4 regions of the Agathobaculum sp. LCP25S3_E8 genome follow, and region 2 is predicted to be linked to each of the others. Evidence: riboswitches for the same ligand, from Rfam matches in the RefSeq annotation. Region 2 holds a riboswitch; each other region holds the start of a gene.

Region 1 (4,204 bases), on a different contig from region 2:
CCAAGCCGGATTGCAAAACGTCCAGACTGGTCAGCAGATAGAGCGAGGTCATCGCGCCGAGGAACAGCATACGCCCCCGCCCATGCAGACTGTCCACCAGATTGACCACGGCGAGCAGCAACAATCCGTTATAGTCCAGATGCAGCGCCAAAAGCACGAGCAAGGCAACTCCCGGTTCCAACCAAAACACCATTCGGCCGTTTCCCAGCCTGCCGCGCCGATATGCAAAGTCGACCACGACAAACGCAAGTAAACTAAGCGCCGCAAAGGACACACTCCACGGAGCAGCCGGCAAAATGCTCAGCCCCTGCAAAAAGCTCACACCCTCGGCCCGCTGCACCGCACGCAGCGGCGTCAGCACAAAAACCGTACCGAGAAAAGCGCAGAGCGCCAGATTGATAAGCAACATCCCCTGCCGCAGCAGGGTCAGACTCTCATCTGTCTGCATCTCGCGATTGGCCGGTCCATCCGACATGCCAGCAGCCCCCTTTTCCCCGTTATGCCTTGTCTTTCTCCTGCAGCAGACAGCCGTTTTTTCTTTTCTGCTGTACTGCGTCGCAGAACGGGTTTCCTATGTATAAATTATAATATATATCCTGCACAAGGTCAAACAACATATCAGCGCATGCATAAAAACAGCAGGCAGCAAATCATATGTGCAGAACCCCTCCGGGAAAGAATCGTCATCCTGTTCAGAACCGGCAAAAAATCGTTTTCATGATTCCCCTAATATGATATGATAAAACAAGTAAGGGGGGCTGGCGATGAAATGGAGACGACTGTTTCTTGCTGTGTGCGGCATCGTGCTGACGGCATGGCTGTGCCTGACGCTGGGCGCATGGAAAGAACAGCAGGAAACACCGCTGCGGATCGGCGCGACCTATATGACAATGAACAACCCGTTTTACAGCGTCATTGACGAGGAGCTGCGGTTGATGATCGAAAGCCGCGGCGATATTCTGCTCACGCGCGACCCTGCACTCGATCAGGATAAACAAAATGACCAGATTCACGAACTGCTTGCAGGTGGAATTGATCTTCTTGTGATTAACCCGGTGGATTTTCAGCAGATTCGTCCTGCACTGGAGGAAGCGCGGGATGCAGACGTTCCGGTTGTGATTGTGGATTCACAGGTGAGTGACCCTTCGCTGGTTGCCTGCACGATCGCTTCGGACAATTACGGCGCGGGTGTATTATGCGCCGAACATCTGATGCGCACCCGTGATTCCGCACGCATCGCCCTACTGGAGCACCCGACCGCTCAGTCGGCGGTCGACCGCATTCAAGGATTTTGCGACACCATCGCCGCGCATCCACAGTATCAGATCGCTGGCCGCGCGAGCAGTGACGGTCAGCTGGAGCTTGCCATGCCGGCGCTGGACGGCCTGCTGGATGCCGACCCGACGATTGATGTGGTGATGGCGCTCAACGATCCGACAGCGTTAGGGGCGATGGCTGCGCTGGAGGAGCGGCATTTACTGGATCGCACGCTGGTTTACGGCGTAGACGGCGCTCCCGAAGCTAAAAATATGATTTTCGAAGGTGTGATGACAGCAACAGTCGCCCAGTCTCCCATTCAAATCGGGCAGACGACAGCGCAGGTCATATACCAGATTCTGTCCGACCAAGCCTACGAAAGCGAAATCATTGTGCCGGTCGAGTTGATTACAGCGGAAAACGTGGAACAGTTCGGCTCAGACGGTTGGCAATGAGAAGGGGTACAGGCAGTACAGCCCCAACCGGTATCTTCGCCGACCGGCCGAACGTTCGTTCATGATGCACAATATTTCTGCACAAAGATTGGTTTTTGGCCGGTTGACAGGGCAGGATTTTCTGCTATAATGGCTTTATAAAATGGTATATTCCTTTCTTCGGAAACGAGAGTATTCTCTACTGGCGGTCAAAGCCCGCGAGCGCAAGCTAACCCGGTGCAATCCCGGGGCCAACAGTCAGGTCTGGATGGGAGAAGAAAGCCGCCGGCATCACCGGCAGCTTCTCGTGCACGATGAAAGAACACGAAGCAGCCGGTATTGCATCCGTTGGATAGCAATCAACGGCTGCTTTACGATTTATCCGGCTTATTCGGTGGCAAGGAACCAAAAAGGAGGCCGTCATCATGGATAAACCGGTACAAAACGCAAACCCGCTGGAAACAGAGCCGATCTCCGCGCTGTTAGTGCGATATTCTATTCCCACAGCACTGACACTCATGGTCAACTATCTTTACAACATCGTTGATCAGATTTTTGTCGGGCAAGGCGTTGGCATCACCGGCATGACAGCTACCAACGTCGCGTTTCCGCTTATGATTCTGGTAAACGCAATTTCGCTGCTGCTGGGGGATGGGGCCGCGGCCAATATCAGTCTGTGCCTGGGCCGCAAGCAGCAGCAAACGGCAGATGCAACCATGTCGCACGCACTGACTTTAATTATCGGCAGCGGCATTCTTTGCGCGCTGGTGTTTGGCATCTTCGCCCCGCAGCTGGTGGTTCTGTGCGGCGTCACGGAAACCGCTTATACGCAGGCAGTCTCCTATCTGCGGGCGATCGCATGGGGCGTGCCGTTCCAGCTGATGTGCCCTGCGTTCACCGCCATCATCCGCGCGGACGGTGCCCCTCAGTACACCATGAAGTGTATGATTGTGGGCGCCGTTATCAACTTGATTCTGGATCCTATTTTCATTTTCCCACTACAAATGGGTGTCGTAGGAGCCGGTATTGCCACAGCGGTGGGACAGACAGCCGCCGGCTGTATGTGCCTCTTTTATCTGCGCCATATGCGTACCGTCCGCATTCGCAAATCCGCTCTGCGCCCCACGCCTGCATTGACCGGACGTATCGTGGCGTTAGGCTTTCCAAGCCTGCTGACGCAGACGATGATGGCACTGGTACAAATCACCATGAACAACCTGATGCGTCAGTACGGTGCATGGAGCGCCTTTGGCAGCGACATTGCCCTTTCGGTTTACGGCATGATGATGAAAGTATACCAAATCGCCCACTCGATGTTTGTGGGTGTCTCCTCCGCCGTACAGCCCATCAACGGCTTTAACTTCGGCGCCAAACACTACACGCGGGTACATCAGACATATCTGCTGGCCAGTCGGATTGCGCTCATCATTTCCGCTGTATGCTTTCTGGTCTTCATGGTACTCCCCCGGCAAATCGGTATGCTCTTTGTCTCGGATAATCCCCTGTATCTGGATTGCGCCGCCCACATTTTCCGGATTTATATGATGACCTTTTTCCTCTACGGTCTGCATATGACCACAGCATCCTTTTTTCAGAGCATCGACAAACCTGTACACTCGCTGATGATTCCTCTGGTACGGCAAGGGGTGTTTCTCATTCCGCTGGCGCTGCTGCTCTCCCGCAGTTTTGGTCTGGATGGTGCTTTATATGCCGTTCCCATTACAGATACGCTGGTTTTTTTGCTCAGCATTGCATTGGCGCTTACGGAGTTTCGTTCCTGGCGTAAAAGCGGATGGCTGTAAGCCACAGTATGAAAAAAACCTCCTGTCGCAGCATTGCTGCAACAGGAGGTTTCTTTTTACTCGTCAGAAAGACTTGCGCTTATCTGCATACTCAAGGTGAATAACGTGCTTTTATCCTCTATCAATGCGTGCTCTTGCGTCGGCTCGCGCCACCGGTGCGCAGCCATTCCTCATCAACCGGATCGATCACATTCACTTCGGTGGTCAGGAAAGTGCTCGCCATGGAAACCGCGTTTTGCAGCGCCAGACGCACCACTTTGGTCGAATCCATAATACCGGCTTCAATCATGTTGACATAAGTATGCGTGCAGACATCCATTCCCATTCCGGGCTCCAGCCGTCGAATCTCTGTCACAACGGAATCGCCGTCTCCGCCGGCATTTTCCACAATCTGAGCAGCCGGCTTGGTCAACGCAGTGCAGATGATCTGCGCGCCGACCTTTTCGTCCCCCGTGAGCTGCGCCGCATATGCCTCAACCTGTGTGCAGGCATCGCAGTAGGCCACGCCGCCGCCGACCACAACGCCTTCCTCCAGCGCAGCGCGGGTGACATTCAGCGCGTCTTCCACGCGATGCTTTTTCTCCTTCAGCTCCAGCTCGGTCGCTGCGCCAACATGGATCAGGCCCACGCCGCCTGCCAGCTTGCCCAAACGCTCACGAGCGCGATCCACCGCGAACTCATCCTTCGCCTGTGCCAGCATGCGCCGGAGCA
Region 2 (4,204 bases):
TAATCGGATTGAATTAGAGGGAAAGGGGCTGACTCCAGAGCAGCTTACCGAGGCGGTAGACAGTTATCCTGCAATGTCGGAAAAGAAACTCATCATCGTGACAGATTTTGATTTGTTCAAACCGCCAGCGGGTTTCTCTGATGTGCTGCCCGCATTACTGGAAGATTTACCAGACTATGTTTGTCTGGTGTTCTACTATGATATTTTGGATGGTAAACCAGACAAACGAACAAAGTTATATAAGACGCTGCAAAAGGTCGCTTGTTTTGTGGAGTTTACTCACATGGAAGAGCGTGAACTGGTTGCGTGGTTGGAGCGACGCGCCCGTGCGCTTGGTTGTGCCATCTCACCGGAGGATGCGTCGTACATGATTTTCCTTTGTGGGAATTCTATGACCAATTTGGCGGGAGAGATAGAAAAGGCTGCAGCTCACACCACTACGGGGGAAATCAAAAAATACAACATTGATGCAGTCTGCTCACCGATTTTAGATGCTGTGGTTTTTGATTTGACCGATGCTATAACAGCAGGAAAATTTGAACGCGCAGTGTCTTTAGTAGGTGATTTGATTGCACAGAAGAACAATGAAGTGATGATTTTTACGACAATCACACGCCATATTCAGCGTTTATATGCGGCGAAGCTGTGCGCGGAAGCGCGTGGAGGAGAAAAACAGCTGATGGACATGATTGGCTCTAAATCTCCATATTACGCCAAGCAGTTACAAAACGCAGCACGACGTGTATCCCTAAAATGGCTGCGTCAGGTTGCTTCTCTGTGCGCACAAACCGATGCTGCGCTAAAGGGCAGCGCGGTGGATCGCCAAAAGCAGATTGAATTAACGCTGTTGTCTATGGCATCCGCATTGAGGGAGGGCTAATGTGATACGAGTTCGTGAAGCAATTGTAGTAGAAGGACGCTACGACGTGAATACGGTCCGTCAGGTTGTGGATGCAGTTGTGCTGGAAAGCGGGGGCTTTCGGATTTTTCATGATAAGGACCAGCTCCGCTTACTGCGAAAAATTGCGTTATCACGTGGCTTAATTGTGTTGACGGATAGCGATGGGGCTGGTTTTGTCATTCGCAATTATATAAAAGGAGCATTACCGCCTGGAAGCGTGAAGCAAGCATATATTCCGGACGTTGTCGGCAAGGAGCGACGCAAACGTCATGGTTCAAAGGAAGGAAAGCTTGGGGTAGAAGGGATGCGCCCAGAGGTCATTTTGGAGGCGTTGCGTCGTGCCGGCGCTACTTTTGAGGACGAAGCATACTCTTCCGCACAGGATAAAAAGCCAATCAGCAAGGCAGATTTTTTTGCATGGGGATTATCCGGTCAACCGAACAGCGTAAAACGTCGTACAGAAGTGCTCAAAGCGTTGGATTTACCATCCCATATGACGGCCAATGCGCTATTGGAATTTATCAATGCAGTTTCTTGCCGGGCTGAAATGGAAGAGATCATTGATAGAATATCAGTAGGGGATTGACAAGTATGGCAGATAAGCCTATAATAATATCATAAATAAATAGTTCTGTTTCAGGGCGGAGTGAAAGTCTCCACCGGCAGTATACGGACGGTTTGTCCGATAGTCTGCGAGCCGAAAGGCATGATGGGTGTAAATCCCAACCGACGGTTATAGTCCGGATGAAAGAAACAGGTGTATTTCGGTACGTCTGCATGCCCTTGGATTGTTCCAAGGGCTTTTTGTTACCCAAACAAACAGAACTCCTTGCAAAGGAGAAGATAGTCATGACGAAAACCAGTAAAATTACGTATACCGCAGTATTTGCGGCCATCGCTACCGTTTTGATGTATTTTGAATTTCCGATTCCGTTCATGCCGCCGTTTCTGAAGGTGGATCTGTCGGGGGCCGTTGTTTTGATTGGAGCATTCATCTTTGGCATTGGTCCGGCTATTACGATGATAGGTATCAAAGATCTGATCCATTTGACACAGAGCCAAACTGCAGGATCGGGTGAATTGGCAGATTTTTTGATGTTGTCAACGTTGGTTGTCATTGCGGTACTTATTTATCGTGCGCATAAGTCCAGAAAAATGGCGGCTGTAGGGTGTCTGTGCGGTTCTGTCGCCATGGCCGGCATGGGCATGCTGACAAATTACTGCTTGATTATTCCGTTTTATGTCAATGGAATGGGGTGGAATCTAGATGCTATTTTTGATATGTGCCGAGCGGTCAACCCCGCAATCAATGGAATGGGTGCCTACCTTTTGTTGGGAATTTTGCCGTTTAATCTGATTAAAGGTGTTATTTTAACGATTATAACTATGGTTGCCTATAAGAAACTGAGTGTTTTCATCAAATCAAAGCAAATAGCAATTCATATGCGGCAAAAAGCCAACTAAAAACTAAACAAATGGGGGACATGGACGGAAAACGTTTATGTCCCTTTGTTTTTATGCTGGAGGTTGTAATGGATAGAAGAAAAAGATGGATACATGCATTTGTGCTGTGCGCGATTGGTATTGGAATTGCGGGTTTGCAGTGTGGTTTGGTGACACGAAATTATACACTGGAAACTGAAAAATTGAAGGAAGGGCAGGGAATGCGTCTTTTGATGCTTTCCGATTTGCACAGCTGCATTTATGGAGAGAACCAATGTCAGTTGATGGAGCGAATTATCCGCGAACAACCGGACTGCATCTTGCTGTGTGGAGATATCGTAGATGATAAGATTCCTCGCGACGGAGCAGAACAATTATTGCAGCAAATCACTCAAATTGCACCTTGCTATTATGTGTCGGGCAATCATGAATTCTGGAGCGGTCAAGCGGAAGATATCTTTGATATGATTGAGCAATATGGTGTTCACGTTCTGCGTAACGACCAAGAAACCGTAACTATAAATGAAGTCAGTTTCATACTGTGCGGTGTGGATGATCCTGCCTCAACAGGGACTCAACAGGCTCGTTCATACGGAGAATCGGAAGAATATCGACGTACTTTATCACAGTTCCAAAATCTGGACGAAAAGCAGTTGTGTGTGTTGCTGGCGCATCGACCTGAATATATCACAGAGTATGCAAAGTATCCGTTTGACTTGGTATTGTGCGGACATGCGCATGGCGGTCAATGGCGCATCCCATATCTGCTCAACGGTTTGATTGCACCCAATCAGGGATTTTTCCCGAAATATGCTGGTGGCCAATACACCTGTGGCAGTATGACTGAAATCGTAGGTCGCGGTTTGGCACGTGATTGGAAGCCGCGATTGTTCAATCCACCGGAAATTGTAGTGGTTGATTTGAGTGGTACAGGAGAGTAAATAGCCTTCTAAATTCAATATATATAATTATACAAAAGAAAAGTTTTGTATAATTAAGGGGATGGTAAATCCCAAAAAACGAATTAGAAACTCCGGATACATTCCAACGCTGGCGTATCCGGAGTTTCTTCATTGCCATGTCACTCTAATTGGATGATTGTACAATAGCCGCACGATTTCACTGGTATTGTAAGCGCCTGTCAAATCGTTTTGTAGGCTGCTTTGATATTGTGCCCAAAGTTGCAATCCGTTTCGATCACAGACAACTACATCAAAACCTGTCTGCATCATTCCACTATAGCGATCATAACTTTCACCCGCCAATGCCAGCTTACCATCCTGGTAATCTATCGCACTGCTGTCTATGTTCCTCGGCAGATATTGATAATCCAATGTATTGGTTGTTTGCATATCAATATGGAATTTTCCATCTTTGTCTGGCAGCAATACCGTTGCGGTTTTGTCAATAATGGTAACGATAAAATTTTTGCTTTCTGGCAACAAGTACAGCAATCCGCTTCCGTTTTGTGTTGCTTGAAGTACTAGCCGTTGTATCTGCTGCATGGTATCCATCGAAATCACAGTTAAGTAGTATACATTATTTTCTCGCGTGTACAAAAGTAATGTTTTCCCATCCGACCACTGACACAGGTCAAGAAACTCCTCTTTTGGGTCAATCGGATACACAAGCTGCAGACTGTCAAGATGCAAACGGCCATTTTCTAGTGTTTGTATTGCATTTCCTTGATGCTGCACTTTTCCTGCTGTGTAATTCATCGCATAAATTCCATATCCCCCCGGAATCAGGCTGGTATCCACGATATGGTTTTGGTTTGTACGATTATTGAAAGAAAAATAAATGGTTTCCGGTGTAACAATTCCTTGTGTATAAAAATTGAACTGCTCACCTTCGTTCGAA
Region 3 (4,204 bases), on a different contig from region 2:
TAAGACGCTGGGGGAAGCCTACACCGAGGAAGCTATTAAAGAGCGTATCAAAGGCTGCGTTATCACCAGAGTGCCCAAAGAGCGTAAGGGAATTTCTCTGCGGATTGATCTGGAAAACAGCATCAAGGCCCAGCAATCGGCGGGTTATGAGAAGTGGGCGAAGCTCCACAACTTGAAGCAGGCCGCAATGACACTGAACTTCCTGACAGAACATGGGATAGACACTTACCCGGATTTGGAAAGCAAGGTGGCCGAGATCACCGCCGCCAGCGACGAGGCCGCCGCTGCCCTGAAAGCTGCGGAACATCGGCTTGCAGATATGGCGGTGCTGATAAAGAACGTCACCACCTACAAGCAGCTCCGGCCCGTGGCGCTGGAATATCGCAAGGCAGCGGACAAGGGCAAATTCCGGCGTGAGCATGAAAGCACGTTGATTTTATATGAAGCTGCGGCAAAGACCCTAAAGGAACAGGGCGTGAAAAAACTCCCTGATCTTTATGCCCTGAAAGCTGGTTACAAGCGGCTGGCCGAGGAAAAAGAACGGCTGTATGAACGGTACGGCGAAGCGAAAAAGCAGATGCAGGAATACGGCATCATCAAGCAGAATGTGGACGGCATTTTGCGGGTGACGCTGGGAAAGGAGTGGACACAAGAGCTATGAGCATACCGAGAATGAATTACCCTCAATATCGCAAGGCCCGGAAGCTGACGCATGAGTGCTGCAACTACTGTGACGGAAACTGCCTCTTGCTGGACGACGGCGAGGAATGTGTGTGCGTCCAGAGCATTTCCTATTCGCTGCTGTGCCGGTGGTTTCGTGCCGCTGTTCTCCCGCTGGATGCGACCCTGTGTGCCGAGATCACCAAAGACCGGGACGAGGTGAAACCCTGCTCCGAGTGCGGCGCTGCATTTATGCCGAAGTCCAACCGGGCCAAATACTGTCCATCCTGTGCCAAACGGATGCGCCGCCGCAAAGAGGCAGAACGACAGCGGAAAAGATATTGGAAATCCATAAGAATTGATGCCTAATAGCGATATTGAAAATACAATCCGGCAAAGGCGACTTTACTTCGTCCCTACCGGATTGTATTTGTAGCCATACCCGGCTACGGTTTTTATGAATGTCAGTCCCTTTACAATGGTGGCAGTCTTTTTCCTGATTTGAAATACTGTGTTTTCTACCGCATGGCAGTATCCATTTGACGGTTCATGCCACACGGCCTGATATATTTCTTCTTTTGTAAATGTAACTTCTGGATTGGAGTATAACATATACAAAACATCAAACTCTTTTGTAGACAAAAATACTTCTTTCCCATCTACCTTAACAAGATGCTTTTTGATGTCTATGGTAAGCCGGGAGGAAGAATAGTCTATTCCCCAAAATTCCTGCACAGAGAGGCAGTCTAATCTGATCTGCTCCAATAGCAGTGATAAATTGTCAAATTTCATGGGGTTACGAAGTTTTTCAAATAATTGTATTTCAATTTTACTACCATACAAATCACGGCTAAAATTCAAAATATGAGTTTCTACCGATATATCTGTATCGTTATCCACCGTGGGGCGTGTTCCAATATGTGTAATTCCATAATAAATTTGATTGTCCAGAAAAATGCGTGTGATATACACACCGTTCTCTGGCAGTTGCTTTTCATTTTCAACTTTCAAATTGGCTGTTGGGGTTCCAACCAGCTTACCAATTCCTCGGCCATGAATGACTATACCAAAAGATGTGTAGATAGGTTTTCTGTTCATAGAAGTTCCTCAAATTATTTCGTTCATAGATAAAATCAACAAAACACAGGTAACAATAATTGCGATTGCCAACAGGATAAGCCCCGATGGCCTCCCTTTAGTCTTATTTGATGTAGTAACGATATATCCGCTTTTTCTTAATGATGTTATTACAGGCTTATAAAGCAAAAATGTAAACCCTGCATTAAGCCCCGCCTTTAATGCGTTGAAAGGCAGAAAGGCTGGAAGCAATAATTGAACAACCGCTTCACGCGGATAACCCATATAAAGAGGTGTGATAAGATAATTCCATAACAGCATAACACAAATCATTGTCAGACTACCAACCACTAAACCCATTACTGCGCCGGAAAGAGTGTGTTTTTTCTTATAAATGATTGCTGCTGTGCAAGCAAAAGAACAGGTGGAAATAATATTCATAATACACCCCAAAATGCCTGTCTCACTAACTGACAACATTTCAATTACAGACACAATAACGGAAACAATACAAGATGTCAGCGGCCCCCATATCAAACCGCCTAATGTGATGATAACATCTTTGGGGTCATACTTTAAGAACAGGACAACCGGGACACGGCCCACCACCATAGCGACATAAGCGATTGCGCTCAACATTGCAAGCGTTGTGATATTTTTTACTTTATTCATTTCGTTTCCTCCGAAAAAAATTGGCACCTGAAAGGTGATGCCTTTCAAGCGCCTATTTTGATAAAGTAAAAGAACCAGCGATAAAAATATCGAACAATTTCTTTATCTTCTCCTATCCAGACTATACTGTTGGTTTTGGAATTGCACCAAATCATGCGTCAAACGCTTGCGGACTTTACCGCCAATCGGGAATTACACCCTGCCCCGAAGACATCTTTATTCAGTTGTCAAAGTGATTTTACATCTCACATTCTAATCTGACAATATGTTTAAACGATTTCGGAATTTTTTCGGAAATCTTGCGGCATACGCAAAACGAATACGTCAGCGGAAAAGATACTGGCAGTCTACGCATTTAGGGCCTTAAAACGCCCGGTATTCCGGGGCTTTTCCGGCATGGTCGGTGAGGTGGTGGGAGGATTTATCATATACCCGCCGAAACGCTGTTCTAAATGCGTAGGAAAATCTTTCCGCCGCTGGTTTTCCTGCCGGTTCTGTGGTATGCTGGAATAAGACAAAAAACGACAGGAGTTGACACGATGGCCGAACAGGAAATGTTGCTGGACATTGATACCATCAAGGCCGCCGTCGCCGGTGAGAAGTGGGCCAAAGAAAAGGTGATCCAACACTACACCCCTATGATCGACGTGCTGGCCGTTGACGAAGATATGAAGCAGCACCTTATTCTGAAACTGCTGGAAGAACTGCCACACTTCCCGATGGGGCAGGCATAAAGAAAAAGAACGCCGGACGCAGAGGCACACAGCCCCCGCGCCCGGCGCTTTGCGATGCTTAGATCACTCTTACACTTTATATTTCATATTGTATTGCTCTAAAACCACATTGATGATATACTAAGAAAAGAATATCAAGTGTGTATCTACAAGTTAAAAGAAAGGGAAAAATATACTATGCTCAAATCAATTATAACATTGATAGTTACCCTTATTGTAGGAGTTGTATTCATGGCAATAGGAAATGATTTCCTTAATGGATCTACTGATCTCGGTGTGATTGTAGCCGTTGCCGTAGCGGGGGCCTTGGTTGTGTTTTTTAATGGACAGAAAGGAAAATGAAAGGTACGATTACAAAATAGGATTTTTGATGTGGAGAGCTGATTATGGAGAATATATTTGATAAGTTCAAGAAATTAAATTTAGACACCTCGCCCATAGGTCTATCAATCGAATTGAGAGAACCATTTTTTTGTACGCCGATTGGAGCCCAAATTATTGGGTGGGATAATGGAATACATTATTGCTTTATCAAGGGATTTAAGGAGATTGTTTTTTGCGTAAATCCAGAAACGTGCTGTAATTATTATGTTTATCCACTTGCTAAAGATTTTACAGATTTTTTAAGGTTGCTTCTTTCTCTGAAAACAACAAATGCAATTCAACAAGTAGTGTGGATGGATAAAGATGCTTTTGAAAACTTTATGAATGATCCTGATGAAGTTAGATATACAAGTAGTGAGCCAGTGCAAAGCATACTTCAAAATATTTCCTCTAATTTAGAGGTTGAACCGATAGAAAATCCATTTGATTATATCAAAAAACTCCAAAAGGATTTTCCGTATAAAGAGATAAAGTTTACAGATGAATTTTATAATATAACTGGTTTAACACGGCAAGAGAATATCTAAAAAAGTTGCAGAGGACACTTTCAACAGTGTTCTTCTGCAACTTTTTTGTTGACTAATTAAACTTTTGATTTTTGTGAGATTTCTTTGAAAAGGATGCCGTTAATAACCAGCCCACCAACTTGTTACCTGTGTATGTGTTGCTTTTGGAAG
Region 4 (4,204 bases), on a different contig from region 2:
CAACATATTTCCCGATAACGTCGCACTCTAAATTGACCGTCTCGCCCGGCTTTTTGTCCAGCAGGATGGTCTGTGCGCCTGTGTGCGAGATGATGGATACGGAGAAACCGGTTTGGTCCACCGCTGCGACCGTCAGACTTACGCCGTCAATTGCAATCGAGCCTTTTTCCACGATATATCGCAGCAGGGAAGCAGAGGTGTTCACGGTCACCCAGACTGCGTTATCCTCGCGCTTTTGGGATGCAATTGTGCCGGTGCCGTCAATGTGACCGGATACGATATGTCCGCCGAAACGCCCATTCATGGGCATTGCGCGTTCCAGATTGACCGGTGAGCCGCTTTGCAGTGCGCCGAGGCTGGAGCGCCGCAGCGACTCAGCCATGACGTCCGCGCTGAAGCTGTCCGCTGTCATCGCAACAACGGTCAGACACACGCCGTTGGTGGCGATGCTGTCGCCGAGCTTGGTGCCTTCCAGCACGGTTTTTGCCGCGATAGTAAGTCTTGCGCCTGCGGCGCCGCGTTCAATACGGCGTACGGTGCCGATTTCTTCGATGATGCCGGTAAACATATTACAGCACCCCCTCAAGCAGGATGTCCGTACCCAGCGGCGTGACGGTTACGTTTTTGAGTGTCAAAGCGTCCGCCATACGGGCGAAACCTGCGCCACCAAGCGGCGTTTTGGCGGTACTGCCGCCAATCAGTTTGGGTGCGATGTACGCCTGCACCTTATGAACAATGCCTGTCTCGAGCGCTGCAAACGCAAGTTCTGCGCCGCCTTCCAGCAGGATGCTGTCCAACCCGCGTGCGCCAAGCTGCCGCATCAGGTCGTTTAGGTCCACTTTGCCGTTTTGGGCGTTACATAGCAATAGGTGTGCGCCCGCTTTTTTGAGTGCCGTGGCGCGCTCGTTCCATTCGGTCACGGCGATGACTGTGTCGATTTCGTGCGCGGTGCGGACAAGTTGGGAGTCCAGCGGCGTGCGCGCGTGACTGTCACAGACAATGCGGCATGGGTTGTGTCCGCCCTCGATGCGGCAAGTGAGCAATGGGTCGTCTGCCAGCACGGTGCCGACGCCAACCATGATGCCGGACAGGCGTGCGCGTGTCTCGTGTACGTGATGGCGGGCGGCTTCGTCCGTTACCCAGCGGCTGTCACCGGTGTACGCGGCAATTTTGCCGTCCAGCGTCATGGCGTATTTGAGTACAACATACGGGGTTTTGCTTGTGATAAAGTGGAAGAATACCTCGTTGAGCTGGCGGCACTCGTTTTCGCAGATGCCGGTTTCGACAGGAATGCCTGCGTCCCGCAGAATCTGTGCGCCCTTGCCGGCAACAAGCGGATTTGCGTCCAGACAGCCGACGAATACACGTCCAATGTGCTTTTCGAGAATGGCCTCTGTGCAGGGAGGGGTGCGGCCCCAGTGGCAGCATGGCTCAAGCGTGACGTATAGGTCTGCGCCTGCCGGGTCCTCGGTGCAGTTTTTCAGCGCGTTGCGCTCGGCGTGCAGGCCACCGCAGTATTCATGCCAGCCTTCGCCGATGATGCGTCCGTTTTTAACGATGACGCAGCCAACCATCGGGTTGGGGCTGACATGTCCTGCGCCGCGTTTGGCCAGATCGAGTGCGCGGCGCATGTAAGTTTCCGTTTGGTTTTGCAATCGGATCACCTCGTCAGAACAGCCTGTACGGGCTGTAAAATGAAAAAACGCCCCGAAAGCAGAGGCTTCGGGGCGAAACGCCATAAAAACAAAAAATCTGAAACACAAAATGCGTTTCAGAACAGCAAATAAGCGAAAACGGAGCAAAAGCCGTTTTTCGCACATTCTTCTTTCATCCAGACTATACTGTCGGCTTCGGAGTTTCACCGAATCATGCATTCGCTTTGAAAAAGCGTCCGCTCGCGGGCTGTACCGCCGGTAGGGAATTGCACCCTGCCCTGAAGAATCCTGATATTCGGTTTTAGCACAGCAGTCAAATGCTTTGCTGAACACAGTATATACCCGCAAAAGCAAGAATGCAAGCATTTTATGAAAAAATATGCAGAGGCGGCCAAAGCCGCCTCTGCAGTTGGGAAGAGTATAAGGAAAAGAGAAAAGAATGTGGCTGTCTACATTCTTATCATAGCGTAGTCGTATCAAATCTGAAGCAAAAGAAAATCAAATTTGTGCAAAAAAACAGAACAATGATGGGGAGCCGGTAAACCGGAAAAGAACGCTTGTGAGACAGGCGGGAACGTGTTATAATATTTCCATATTGCTATTATGGAACAGATAAGGAGCTTTCGGGGTGAAAAATCGCGAGCAAATTCGTAATTTCTCCATTATCGCGCACATTGACCACGGTAAGTCTACACTTGCCGATCGCCTGCTTGAGCAGTGCAAAGCGGTATCCCAGCGCGAGATGGAGGAGCAGTTACTCGACAATATGGATCTGGAGCGCGAACGCGGCATCACGATTAAGGCGCGCGCTGTGCGCATGGAATATGAGGCGGATGACGGCAAAACCTATGAGATGAACCTCATCGACACGCCGGGGCATGTTGACTTCAATTATGAGGTCTCCCGCTCACTGGCTGCGTGCGAAGGCGCGCTGCTGGTTGTGGACGCGGCGCAGGGTATCGAGGCGCAGACGCTGGGCAACACCTATCTTGCGATTGACGCGGGGTTGGAGGTTGTGCCGGTTATCAATAAGATTGACCTGCCGGCTGCGGATGCGCCGCGCGTCAAGCAGGAAATTGAGGATATCATCGGCATCCCGGCTGAGGACAGCCCGGAGATTTCTGCAAAAATGAATATCAACATCCATTCCGTGCTGGAGCGCATCGTGTCGGACATCCCTGCGCCGACGGGCGATCCGGACGCGCTGCTGCGCGCACTGATATTCGACAGCCAGTACGACCCCTATAAAGGGGTTATCGTCTACATGCGTCTGATGGAGGGGTGTATCCGTCCGGGCATGAAAGTCAAGATGATGGCAACCGGAGCGACGTTTCAGGTACTCGAATGCGGCTATATGCTGCCGCTCGGACTGTCCCCGCAGCAGGAGCTGTGCGCGGGTGAGGTCGGTTACTTTACCGCATCCATCAAGACTGTATCCGACACTCGCGTCGGCGACACGGTCACCGAGGCTGAACGCCCGACGGCGGAGGCTCTGCCGGGTTATCGTCCTGCGCGGCCCATGGTGTTCTGCGGTATTTATACCGAGGACGGCTCCAAATATCCCGACCTGCGGGATGCGCTGGAGAAATTGCAGCTCAACGACGCGGCGTTGTCCTTCGAGCCGGAAAGCTCGGTGGCGCTGGGATTTGGTTTCCGCTGCGGTTTCCTAGGCATGCTGCACATGGAGGTTATTCAGGAGCGACTGGAGCGTGAGTTTGACCTCGATTTGGTCACGACACTGCCGAGCGTGGTTTATGAAATTGTCAAGACCGACGGCACGGTCGTCCAGTGCGACAATCCGCATGATTATCCCGATCCGGGTCTCATCGAAGAGGCGCGTGAGCCATTTGTCAAGGCGACCATCATGACGCCGCAGGAATATGTCGGCAACATCATGCCGATGTGTCAGGAGCGACGCGGCGTATTTAAGGATATGCAGTATCTGGATGCCAATCTGGTAGAGCTGCATTACGAAATGCCGATAAACGAAATTATTTACGACTTTTTCGACGCACTTAAGGCACGTACTCGCGGCTACGCTTCGCTGGACTACGAGTTCCTCGATTACCGACCGAGCGATTTGGTTAAGGTGGATATGCTGCTCAACGGTGACCAGGTAGATGCACTTTCGTTTATTGTGCACCGTGAAAAGGCATACGGCCGTGCGCGCCGTATCTGCGAAAAGCTCAAGGAGAATATCCCGCGTCAGCTGTTCGAGGTGCCGATTCAGGCGGCAATCGGCGGCAAGGTCATCGCACGCGAGACAGTCAAGGCGATGCGCAAGGATGTGCTGGCTAAGTGCTACGGCGGCGACATCACGCGAAAGAAAAAGCTGTTGGAAAAACAAAAGGAAGGTAAGAAAAAGATGCGTTCGCTCGGCACGGTGCAGATTCCGACCGAAGCGTTCATGGCGGTCTTGAAGCTGGATGAGGAATCATGAGCAAATTCAGTTATAATAATCGGCCTTTGGGGTTGTATCTGCACATTCCGTTCTGTGTAAAAAAATGTGCTTACTGTGATTTTTATTCCGTGACTGATGCAGAGTTGAT

Evidence for each region. A riboswitch is a leader RNA that binds a small molecule or an ion and turns the genes downstream of it on or off. The one in region 2 is predicted to bind FMN.
Region 1: another riboswitch for FMN. It lies ahead of ACTQ34_RS04145 (MATE family efflux transporter); the one in region 2 lies ahead of ACTQ34_RS05450 (ECF transporter S component).
Region 3: another riboswitch for FMN. It lies ahead of ACTQ34_RS00450 (ECF transporter S component); the one in region 2 lies ahead of ACTQ34_RS05450 (ECF transporter S component).
Region 4: another riboswitch for FMN. It lies ahead of ribD (bifunctional diaminohydroxyphosphoribosylaminopyrimidine deaminase/5-amino-6-(5-phosphoribosylamino)uracil reductase RibD); the one in region 2 lies ahead of ACTQ34_RS05450 (ECF transporter S component).

What each region holds. Positions count from the first base shown of each region.
Region 1 covers NZ_JBQKJR010000006.1:89,219-93,422, forward strand. Annotated here, with positions in the region: gene ACTQ34_RS04135 (sensor histidine kinase) at 1-475, opposite strand, end outside; gene ACTQ34_RS04140 (sugar ABC transporter substrate-binding protein) at 765-1,712, shown strand; FMN riboswitch at 1,864-1,975, shown strand; gene ACTQ34_RS04145 (MATE family efflux transporter) at 2,117-3,493, shown strand; gene groL (chaperonin GroEL) at 3,615-4,204, opposite strand, start outside.
Region 2 covers NZ_JBQKJR010000009.1:74,519-78,722, forward strand. Annotated here, with positions in the region: gene holA (DNA polymerase III subunit delta) at 1-880, shown strand, start outside; gene ACTQ34_RS05445 (toprim domain-containing protein) at 882-1,487, shown strand; FMN riboswitch at 1,530-1,661, shown strand; gene ACTQ34_RS05450 (ECF transporter S component) at 1,751-2,365, shown strand; gene ACTQ34_RS05455 (metallophosphoesterase) at 2,386-3,285, shown strand; gene ACTQ34_RS05460 (hypothetical protein) at 3,415-4,204, opposite strand, start outside.
Region 3 covers NZ_JBQKJR010000001.1:75,072-79,275, forward strand. Annotated here, with positions in the region: gene ACTQ34_RS00435 (relaxase/mobilization nuclease domain-containing protein) at 1-661, shown strand, start outside; gene ACTQ34_RS00440 (cysteine-rich VLP domain-containing protein) at 658-1,029, shown strand; gene ACTQ34_RS00445 (riboflavin kinase) at 1,066-1,758, opposite strand; gene ACTQ34_RS00450 (ECF transporter S component) at 1,768-2,409, opposite strand; FMN riboswitch at 2,510-2,625, opposite strand; gene ACTQ34_RS00455 (helix-turn-helix domain-containing protein) at 2,949-3,143, shown strand; gene ACTQ34_RS00460 (hypothetical protein) at 3,530-4,054, shown strand; gene ACTQ34_RS00465 (HNH endonuclease signature motif containing protein) at 4,154-4,204, opposite strand, start outside.
Region 4 covers NZ_JBQKJR010000062.1:7,937-12,140, reverse strand. Annotated here, with positions in the region: gene ACTQ34_RS15220 (riboflavin synthase) at 1-568, opposite strand, end outside; gene ribD (bifunctional diaminohydroxyphosphoribosylaminopyrimidine deaminase/5-amino-6-(5-phosphoribosylamino)uracil reductase RibD) at 570-1,631, opposite strand; FMN riboswitch at 1,816-1,945, opposite strand; gene lepA (translation elongation factor 4) at 2,284-4,095, shown strand; gene hemW (radical SAM family heme chaperone HemW) at 4,092-4,204, shown strand, end outside.